3 regions of the Paenibacillus sp. NPDC058174 genome follow, and region 3 is predicted to be linked to each of the others. Evidence: riboswitches for the same ligand, from Rfam matches in the RefSeq annotation. Region 3 holds a riboswitch; each other region holds the start of a gene.
The links. Region 3 has a riboswitch for cyclic di-AMP ahead of ACFVVF_RS06800 (APC family permease). Riboswitches for the same ligand answer to the same signal wherever they lie in the genome.
Positions count from the first base shown of each region.

Region 1: linked by a shared signal. The riboswitch ahead of ACFVVF_RS20485 (hypothetical protein) and the one ahead of ACFVVF_RS06800 (APC family permease) in region 3 are both predicted to bind cyclic di-AMP.
Region 2: linked by a shared signal. The riboswitch ahead of ACFVVF_RS12605 (KamA family radical SAM protein) and the one ahead of ACFVVF_RS06800 (APC family permease) in region 3 are both predicted to bind cyclic di-AMP.

Region 1 covers NZ_JBHVUY010000004.1:278,176-281,452, reverse strand. Annotated here, with positions in the region: gene ACFVVF_RS20490 (MFS transporter) at 1-829, opposite strand, end outside; gene ACFVVF_RS20485 (hypothetical protein) at 933-1,565, opposite strand; cyclic di-AMP (ydaO/yuaA leader) riboswitch at 1,689-1,837, opposite strand; gene ACFVVF_RS20480 (cupin domain-containing protein) at 1,899-2,360, opposite strand; gene ACFVVF_RS20475 (ABC transporter ATP-binding protein) at 2,540-3,277, opposite strand, start outside.
Region 2 covers NZ_JBHVUY010000002.1:223,526-226,802, reverse strand. Annotated here, with positions in the region: gene ACFVVF_RS12615 (hypothetical protein) at 1-283, opposite strand, end outside; gene ACFVVF_RS12610 (hypothetical protein) at 302-646, opposite strand; gene ACFVVF_RS12605 (KamA family radical SAM protein) at 796-1,965, opposite strand; cyclic di-AMP (ydaO/yuaA leader) riboswitch at 2,109-2,248, opposite strand; gene ACFVVF_RS12600 (response regulator transcription factor) at 2,297-3,022, opposite strand; gene ACFVVF_RS12595 (sensor histidine kinase) at 3,159-3,277, shown strand, end outside.
Region 3 covers NZ_JBHVUY010000001.1:1,492,706-1,495,982, reverse strand. Annotated here, with positions in the region: gene ACFVVF_RS06805 (alpha/beta fold hydrolase) at 157-1,011, shown strand; cyclic di-AMP (ydaO/yuaA leader) riboswitch at 1,245-1,416, shown strand; gene ACFVVF_RS06800 (APC family permease) at 1,565-3,277, shown strand, end outside.

The DNA of each region.
Region 1 (3,277 bases), on a different contig from region 3:
CGCTGACGAACCGGATGAGTACCTCGCTGATTGCAACGACGAGGAAGAAATAGCCGATATTGGCCAGTCCCTTTTCGATGCCGAACAGCGTAATAAAGCTCAGCAGGCCGCCAAAAGCGAAGCCTACCATCATGCCGAGCAAGGACGGGAACAGCGCCTTCCTCTCCACGACATCATGAACCCATGATTTTTCGGAGCCAGCAGCGGTCTCTCTGATCGCCGCTTCAGCTTCCCGCTCCTTGGCGTTAGCCTTGATCTGCGCCTGTCCTTCAGGAGATAGCCGGACGAATAAGGTGAAGAACAGCGACAGCAGCAGAATAACGACTCCGAAGCCAAACAATCCGCCGTAGCTGTAATGGTCGAGCAGCCAGATGCCAAGAAACGGACCTAATGAGAAGGAAATTGCATTACCTGTCGCAAAAAAGCCCATTCCTTCACCCCGGCGCGAAGCCGGGATCACATCGGATACGACGGTTCCGAACATCGTCGTCGCCAGTCCAAAGCCAATGCCGTGCACGACACGGAGCAGAAGCAGGACGGACAACGTACCCGCGACATAATAGCTCGCCATTCCGATCAAGCAAATAATGACGCCAACGAGCAGCAGCCCCTTTTTGCCCAGCCGCTTCATCCCCGCCCCTGTCAATGGACGGGATAGAACGGCGGCAAACGTAAAGAAGCCTAGTATCAAGCCGATTTGCGACTCTGTGCTGCCTTGGTCTGCCGCAAAAATCGGCAATGTAGGCAGCAGCATTTCGATCGCCATAAAAAGAAATAAATTCGAGCAACACAATAAAATGAAGTTTTTCGTCCATAAGGACTCGCGCATGCTGTAAAATCCCTTCGACTTTCGTTATGAATTTGGAAAGCGTACCCCGCTTCCCAGCTAAAGACCATCATAACGCAGCCAAATCCCGCTGTAAATCAACGTTTTACATGAAAGCGGCTCCATCCCCTACCCTGCCATAGGGCTCGCTGCCCGGCAATTCATCGAACCATATGGCGTCATCCGGACAATCCAGCATCATGAAATGTCCCTCGCGGCCGTACTTCGAATGATGATACTTTAAATAAGCCTTGCCATTGTCGATCGACACAATCTCGATCTTGCCGGAGCTGTGATACATAACGAGCTTTAGCGGGCTTCCGCCGGCGGAGATGAGCGCCTTCGCTCCCTCCACGACTTGAAAGGCGCGTTTCAAACGAACGGAAGCCTCTCTGTCGCCGCTTTCGGGACGCTGAATAAACACCAGAGCCGGCGTTACGCCGATCCAGGCCAGTTGATTCAGCATATGCGCCAATTGAAACGGGTCGTCATTGATGCCTTTCAGAATGGGGGTGTGATTGACTAGAATGACGCCGGCCTGATGAAGTACTTCCAGGCTGACGCGTGCCTCAGGTGTCAGATCGCTAGGACGATGGAATTGCGTGGTCACTTGAATGCGGGTGCTGTCCGGAAACTCCCCCCTGCCGATGGCTTCAACCAGCTCTGCGAGCTGCGAATCTCCCTCCAGCAAGACCGGATTGCCATTGTTCAAAGTAACCGAATATTGGGGCTGCGGCATACAAACTCCTCCTTAAAAAAGAATTTGTGGTGCACGCTTCACCAGCGGGGGTCGATAAAAACACAAAAAGACCCTTACAATCCTAAGGTTTGCAAGGGTCATAAACATTCGTATTCATACATGAGATGACCCATCCACTGCTGACGAGGTTAGCTGACGGACTCGGGTAGATGGTACCCTAAGGCTGATGCATGGCATCAATACCTATTCGCCCCACTTGCATTTGGTTCCCCCGCTTTCCGGCAATGCCGGAAATTAAGCGTAATCTAATTTTAAAAGATGCCCAAACCATTTGTCAAACGATCCGGCAAATTCCAGCCAAAGCCTATAATTTTAGCGCTCGATCAGCTTGAAATCATCATAATGGAAGCCCGGAGCTACAACGCAGGATACGAATACAGGCTCGTCCCCCAGCGGATGCGACATTTGCCATTCTCCTGCCGGTACCAGCGCTTGCGGCTGCTGGCCATTCAGAACATCGCCGCCCAGCATAATTTCCTGGCGGGTATGCGGCGCATCCTCTGTGCCCCCAAGCGTAAGCTTCATTGGGCCGCCGGAATGCCACAGCCACAGCTCGTCCGAATGCACTTTATGCCAATCGGAGAATTCATCAGGATGCAGCAGGAAGTAAATCGAAGAAGCTGCAAAACGAGGTCCCGAATAGGGCTCGCCGAGCACCTGATGCGGAATTTCAAAAGATGCTTTCCATAGCTCCTTGTACCAGCCGCCCTCTACATGCGGCTTTAATCCTAAAGCTTCAACCAAAGGGGACAGCTGTTTAACCGTATTGCTCATATGATCTCTCCTCCCAATCTCTTTCTAAAGCTTCGTTACTGCTTCAAATTTTATACCGAATGCCGAGAAATCGTCAAACGAGCGGCATTGCATCTCACGAGAAGGCTTAATAAAAAACCTGCTCCTAGCCGCCCCTGAGACGGAAGCGATAGGAACAGGCTTTTTGGCATTTGTATCCGTTACGCTGTACCAAACTGTGCCTGATGAAGACGGCTGTATACGCCGCCGGTAGCCACCAACTCGTCATGCCGCCCTTGCTCGGAAATACCTTCTTCCGTTACGACGACAATGCGGTCGGCATTCTTGATCGTTGCCAAGCGGTGGGCGATAACGAGCGTCGTTCTGCCAACGGAGAGCTCCGCCAGCGACTGCTGAATCGCCGCTTCCGTCTCGGTGTCCAGCGCCGAGGTCGCTTCGTCCAATATAAGAATCGGCGGATTCTTCAAGAACATCCGGGCAATCGCCATCCGCTGCTTCTGGCCGCCGGACAGCTTCACGCCCCGCTCGCCGACGACCGTATCCAGCCCGTTCGGCTGCGCAGCAATGAATTCCTCCAGCCGTGCCCGGCGTGCCGCTTCCCTGATCTCCGCCTCGGAAGCGTCCAGCTTGCCGTAGGCGATATTTTCACGGATCGTGCCATGGAACAGGAACACATCCTGCTGTACGATGCCGATCTGCTTGCGCAGCGATTCCATCGTCACTTCGCGAATATCATGCCCGTCGACAGAAATGCTGCCGCCGTCCACCTCATAGAAGCGAGGCAGAAGACTGCACAGCGTCGTCTTCCCTGCACCGGAAGGCCCCACGAAGGCGACCGTTTCGCCTGCCTTAATCGACAAGCTGATTCCGTTTAATACCTTATCTTTGCCCTCATAGCCGAAGGTTACATCGTTGTAGCGGATATCTCCCTTAACAAG
Region 2 (3,277 bases), on a different contig from region 3:
AAGCGATATCGAGCTCATCGTTTTCCTCCTCGTAAGAGGTAAGCGGCGACATTGCAGCCGCTGCTGCAACTGACGCTATGCACCGCTGATAAGAGGAGATACCCTCATCACCAGTCAACTTCATACTAAACCCGGTTATTACATTAGATAACTGTTCGATGAAGGTCCTGTCGATTTTATTCTGGACTGCCTCTTGTTTCTTCACTAAAGAGAAAATACTAAACAATAAAATAATAGCGGCCAGTATCAATATAACTGCTGCTGTGTGTCTGGATTTCAACACCTTAGATGCAACTCCCTCTTAATATTTGACGCCGCGAAGCCGATACATCATAAAACAGATGAAATAGATGAAGCTGGTCATGCCAAACAGCATAAACACGCCCGGCGTAACTACCATATACATGCTATACGGAAAACTCCAAATATATGCTGCCAGCAAAATCATGCTTTTCTCCAGCATGAGACCCGTGCCAAAAATAACGGCAGGAAGCACAAGCATCATAAAGGTAATAAATGCACTCGTTTTTTCCAGCCCTGGACCATAAGGATTCACCCATACAAAAATAATCCATAATAAAATCGTCGATATGCTGGCCGTATATCCAATTAGATTCGTCAGTTTGACTACTATTTTTCGATCCATCTCTAATCTCTCCAGTTTCTCTTCCAATTTGCTACAATTCACCTTTCAGTTTACCACTTTATCAATAATTGGAAAACAAAAGAAGCAGCAAAAGTCCTAAAATGACTTTGCTGCTCCCCAAAAGGCTACTATTTTATTGTCCGGCTCTATTAATCAGCTGCCGCACAACTAGGACTGCGCTCCATTTCATTAACGGAAATGATCGCATCGTTCTTCTTGACCGGCTTCGTCCAGTATTGCTCGCTGCCGGGAAGGTCGTCGAACCATTCGGCATCGGGCGGACAATCGAGCGCCATGAACTGCCCGTAATTATCGTCTCTTGACTGATGATACTTAAGATAGGCTTTGCCGTTATCAATGGCCAGAATTTCAATTTTGCCGGAGGTGTGGCTCATGGACAAGCGCACTCTTTTGCCCAAACCGGAAGTTCTTGCCTTCGCTTCCTCTACAATTTGATACACCCGCTCTAGCGGAAGCACAAATTCGCGATTGCCGGCCACCGGCCTGTTGACGAAAAAGTAGTAAGGCGTAACGCCTGCCCACGACAGCTGGTCAAGCAGCTCGCCCAATACGGCCGGATCATCGTTAATGCCCTTAAGCACCGGAGTTTGGTTCACGACAATCGCCCCTGCGTCATGCAGCGCCTTGAACCCTCTTCTAGCTTCTGGCGTAATTTCACGGGGATGGTTAATATGCGCCATGACATAAATCCGCTTCTCCTCCGTCGAATGGGTGCGAATCAGCTCCAGCAGCTCCTCGTCCTGATAAATCCGCATCGGATTGAATACCGGAATTTTGGAGCCGAGCCGGATGATTTTGACATGATCGATGCTTCGGAGTCCTTCAATAATTGTACGCAGCTTGGAGGTTGCCAGAATGAGGCTGTCCCCGCCAGTGAGAAGCACATTGCTGATCTCAGGAGTTTGCGCAATATAAGCAAGCCCCGGAGCTACATCCGACATCGCTTCCTTGACGTCATTGCGGAACAACCGCTTGCGGAAGCAGTAGCGGCAATAGGAGCCGCAAACCTCAGAGACGATCAGAAGCGCCGTCGTCCTGTATTTGTGCTGGCATCCCGGAACGACATAATTTGTATCCTCGTCCGAAGCATCCCAGCGTCCATACTCAGACAGCTCCCCTTCATTGGGGATAACGAGCTTGCGGATCGGATCATGAGGATCATCCCAATTGATTAACTGGAGGTAATAATCGTTGACGCGAAAAACGAATTTGTCCGTAATCGGCTTTAAAACGGCTTTTTCGTGCTCGGACAAATTGTCCATTTTTGCAACATCCGTAATGTACCGTACCTTCTGCACTGTATCTCTCTCCTTCGTCCCATAGGGTGAGAATAAAGGGAGCCTTTTGTGTCAAGAAGCCAGTGTGCCGCCAGCAGGGTCCAAAAAAAGACAAAAAGAGACCCTTAAAAAATAGGGTCTCTGGTTGATCACATTCAATTTGAAGCAGACCCATCCACTGCTGACGAGGTTAGCTGACGGGCTCGGGTAAGATGGTACCCTACATTCGCAAATGATTCGCCCCAATTGACTGGTTCCCCCGCTTCTCGGCCGGGTGCGGCCGAAAACTAAGCGTAGCTTTATTGTAAGCGATTGCAGGCCAATAAGTCAAAGCCGCTAGATGGTGTGGTACTTATACCGGCTCAAGGGCCCCGTAAGGATTGAACTTATAGCCGAGACTGCCGACTGTCAAAATAAACTTGGGGGAGGAAGGGTTCTCTTCGATTTTTTTGCGCAGCTTCGATATGTGCACCTTGACCGTATCTTTAGAGAAATTGCTCTCGTCCCGCCACGCAAGCCTGTAGAGCTGCTCAGTATGGAGCACCTGATTGGGATGGCTGGCCAGCGTCGTAAGCAGCTTGATATCCTTCGGAAGAAGTGTAACCAGCTCTTCACGAACTGTGACGGTCATACGTCTGAGATCGATGCGAAGTCCCGGATATTCCAGCACGTCCCTATCCGGTTCTGGAATAGAGGCTGCCGGGGGCAGAAGATCGCTCCACCGCAAATTCCCCTTCACCCGCAGCAGCAGGTCGAGCGGATCAAACGGCTTCTGAATAAAATCATCTCCTCCTGAAAGGAGCGCATTCACTTTATACTCCTGCTCCCGGTTGCCGGTCACGAATAGAATCGGCCTCCGGTAATGCGTGCGGATATGACGGCAAAAGGTGACGCCATCCATGTCCGGCAATTGAATGTCGAGTATGGTTAAATCCGGTTCCTCCGCAGCAAACAAATGGAACGCCTCTGCAGCGGATAACGCATTTCGAACCGTGTAACCCTCATGCTGAAGAAAAGATGTCACGATACTCTGAACATCTGGATCATCCTCAATGACGAAGATGATTTTTGGCCTCATATGGTTAACCTCCTAAAGACGGTATCTCTACAATATCACAGTGATCCTATCAACATTTTATGACAGATTGCTGTCGATTAAAATAGAATATGCTAGGATAATAGTAGAAAACATCGAATGCTCAGGAGGCCTCACCATGAGAAAAACATTGGCAGAACACAACCGGGTGTTTGCAGCCACCATATTATTATTTCTCATTGCGCTGACGGCACTGTGGCTGGTATTTATTCCGCAATGGAAACCGTTCTCCGGCGA
Region 3 (3,277 bases):
GAATCACATTCCTTCATATTAAAGTAATCTCCTGAATAAAGGCTAGCAATTATGAGTCGCATTTTTGACTTGAAGAATAACTGTTTCAATGCAGCCTGAATCGTTTAAGAGAATGTACAATCGCATAACCAAATTAGAGAAGGATGGTGTTCATCGATGGAAAAACATACGGTTCATGTTAATGGCATCGATATGGTCTATGAAGAGTGCGGCAGCGGCAACAAAAAAACGGTTATTTTACTGCACGGCTTCTGCGGTTCTTCTCGTTACTGGCATAAAGTTTGTCCTTTGTTAAGTGATAACTATCGCATTATTATGCCGCAGCTTCGCGGCCACGGCGAGACAACCGCCCCTGAAGGTGCTTATACAATGGAACTGATGGCAGACGATGTTTTATGCCTGATGGACAAGCTCGGCATACACAAAGCATCACTGTTTGGCCATTCTCTGGGCGGGTATATTACGCTTGCCTTTGCAGACCAGTATCCCCACCGGCTTGCAGGACTTGGTCTCATTCACTCGACAGCACTTCCGGATTCGGAGACGATGAAGCAGAAGCGTCTGGAAGATATTGATACAATTCGCGAAGGCGGAATCGCTGCCTATATCAGCGAGCTCATTCCGAAGCTGTTTTTGGAATCAAAGCGCGAAGAAAAGCAAGAGGATGTGGATGAATTCATTAGGGCAGGCAAGCGGATGAAGCCCGAGGGGGCGATTCATACGCTTGAAGGGATGATGCAGCGTCCGGATCGAAGCAAAGTGCTGGCGAAAGCGAACTTTCCGATATTGCTGGTCGCGGGTGCAAAGGATGATGTTATTTCACCGATTGCGACATTTTCCCTGACGGAATCGGGCGCCTACAAGTCGACGTACGATTACCCGCATATTTCGGAAAATACGTTTGAAGGCGTCGCGCATATGAGTCTGGTGGAGGCGCCGGATCAGTTGTCCCGTGTGATCGCAAACTATTTGAAAACGCTTAATGAGAAGGAAACGGTACGGACAAAATAACCGCTAGCGGATTGCGCCGCCGGGTTCGGGATGGATGGAATACTCCCGAACCCGGCGGCGTTGTTCATAGACTGCGAGAAATCGCAATAATTGGAGCTTTGGAGCGCGGCATTAGTATGTAAGCGCTTTTCCGTATGCTTTCTAATCCGAATTGAACGAAAAACGAATTAAAGCAGGTTTTACATTAGTTGGCTGCAGGCGTAATATTAGTCCGTAATCAATCGAATAGGGTTCAATTCTAATCGCTAAATTTCCGTTCAGGAAAACGGGGGAACCAATCATGATGCGGCTTCATTTGAAGCTGTGCCATACGGGGTGAATCCTTATGCTTACCAGCATGGGGTAGGGCGACTCTCGCCGTCCGAATCCGTCAGCTAACTTCGTCAGCGTTGAATGAGAGAGGGTTGTGAACCGGTGTGAAAAACACAGGCTTCCTGCCTGTGTTTTTTGTATGCAAAAAAAGGGATACGTCGATTGGGGGATGGCGCGCTCTGGATTGTTCATTCAGGTAAAGGGAATTATAAAAAAACTAAACTATGCGGCGGTGAAAGAAGTGCTATCTTCCCTTAAACGATTTCTAATTGGAAGACCGTTAAAATCAACACAATTGGGCGAGCAAAAGCTGAACAAAACAAAAGCGCTCGCTATTTTATCTTCAGACGCGCTGTCATCTGTCGCTTACGGGCCGGAGCAAATCCTGATCGTACTCATGACAGTAGGCGCTGCAGCCTTCTGGTATTCGATTCCGATTGCCATCGGCGTGCTGGTGCTGCTGCTCGCTCTTATTTTGTCTTACCGGCAAATTATTTTCGCATATTCGCATGGCGGAGGCGCTTACGTCGTATCCAAGAACAATCTCGGGATGTTCTCCGGTCTTGTTGCCGGCGGCTCGCTGCTTGTCGACTATATATTGACCGTGGCCGTCAGCGTATCGGCGGGTACAGATGCGGTTACATCGGCTTTTCCAAGCCTGCATCCTTACAACGTGCCCATTGCTATTCTGTTCGTCCTGTTCATTACGACGCTTAATCTGAGGGGCGTAACGGAATCCGCATCCATATTAGCTTATCCCGTATATTTGTTCGTATTAGCATTGCTGATCTTGATTGGCGTTGGCCTCTTTAAAATATTGACGGGTCAAGTGTCACCGGAGCTGCATACTGCAATTGGAACGCCGGTTGCCGGTATTGGATTATTCCTTATCTTAAAAGCATTCGCCTCCGGCAGCTCGGCTTTGACCGGTGTTGAAGCAATATCGAATGCGATTCCGAACTTCAAACAGCCGTCACCGAATAATGCGGCCAAAACGCTAATCGCCATGGGCTCGCTGCTGGCTATTCTGCTCTCGGGCATTGTTTTTCTGGCCTATTATTACGGCATTAGCCCGAGGGTGGAAGTAACCGTCGTATCGGATATTGCCGAGCAGGTATTCGGGCGCCACTTTATGTATTACTTCATCCAGGGAACGACAGCTTTAATTCTGATCCTGGCGGCCAACACCGGCTATTCAGCGTTTCCGCTGCTGGCTGTGAACTTGGCGAAGGATAAATTTATTCCGCGAATGTTCACGATTAGAGGAGACCGGTTGGGCTATTCCAACGGCATCATTAGTCTGGGACTGCTCTCGATTCTGCTTATTCTGGCATTCGAGGGACGTACCGATCAGTTGATTCCGCTCTATGCAGTAGGCGTGTTTATTCCATTCACCCTGTCGCAAACGGGCATGATGGTGAAGTGGCTGCGGGAAAAACCAGCCGGCTGGGTGCCGAAGTTCATTATCAATACGACGGGAGCGTTAATCAGCTTACTCGTCAGCCTGATGTTTTTTCTGACGAAGTTCGGTCAAGTCTGGCCGATTCTGGTGTTCCTGCCGCTTATTCTCTGGTTCTTTTACCGGATTAGAAAGCATTATGAGGCTGTTGCCGATCAGCTGCGGATAACGACCTGCGAGCCGGCTATTCCAATTGAAGGCAATGTCATCATCGTGCCCGTAGCGGGAATTACTCATGTCGTCGAAAATTCTTTAAATTATGCAAAATCATTGTCTGCGCATCAAATTATTGCCGTCCACATTCCGTTTGAGCGGGAGGAGGAAGCGATCTTTGAGGAGAAATGGAGCAAGTGGCAGCCCGATGTGAGGCTGGTTACACTGCATTCCCCTTATCGGAGCCTGATCGAGCCGCTGACTAAATTTATCGATACGGTACAGCGCAAAGCGGGAGAAGCGAACTATCAGGTCACAGTCATTATTCCGCAGTTCATTCCG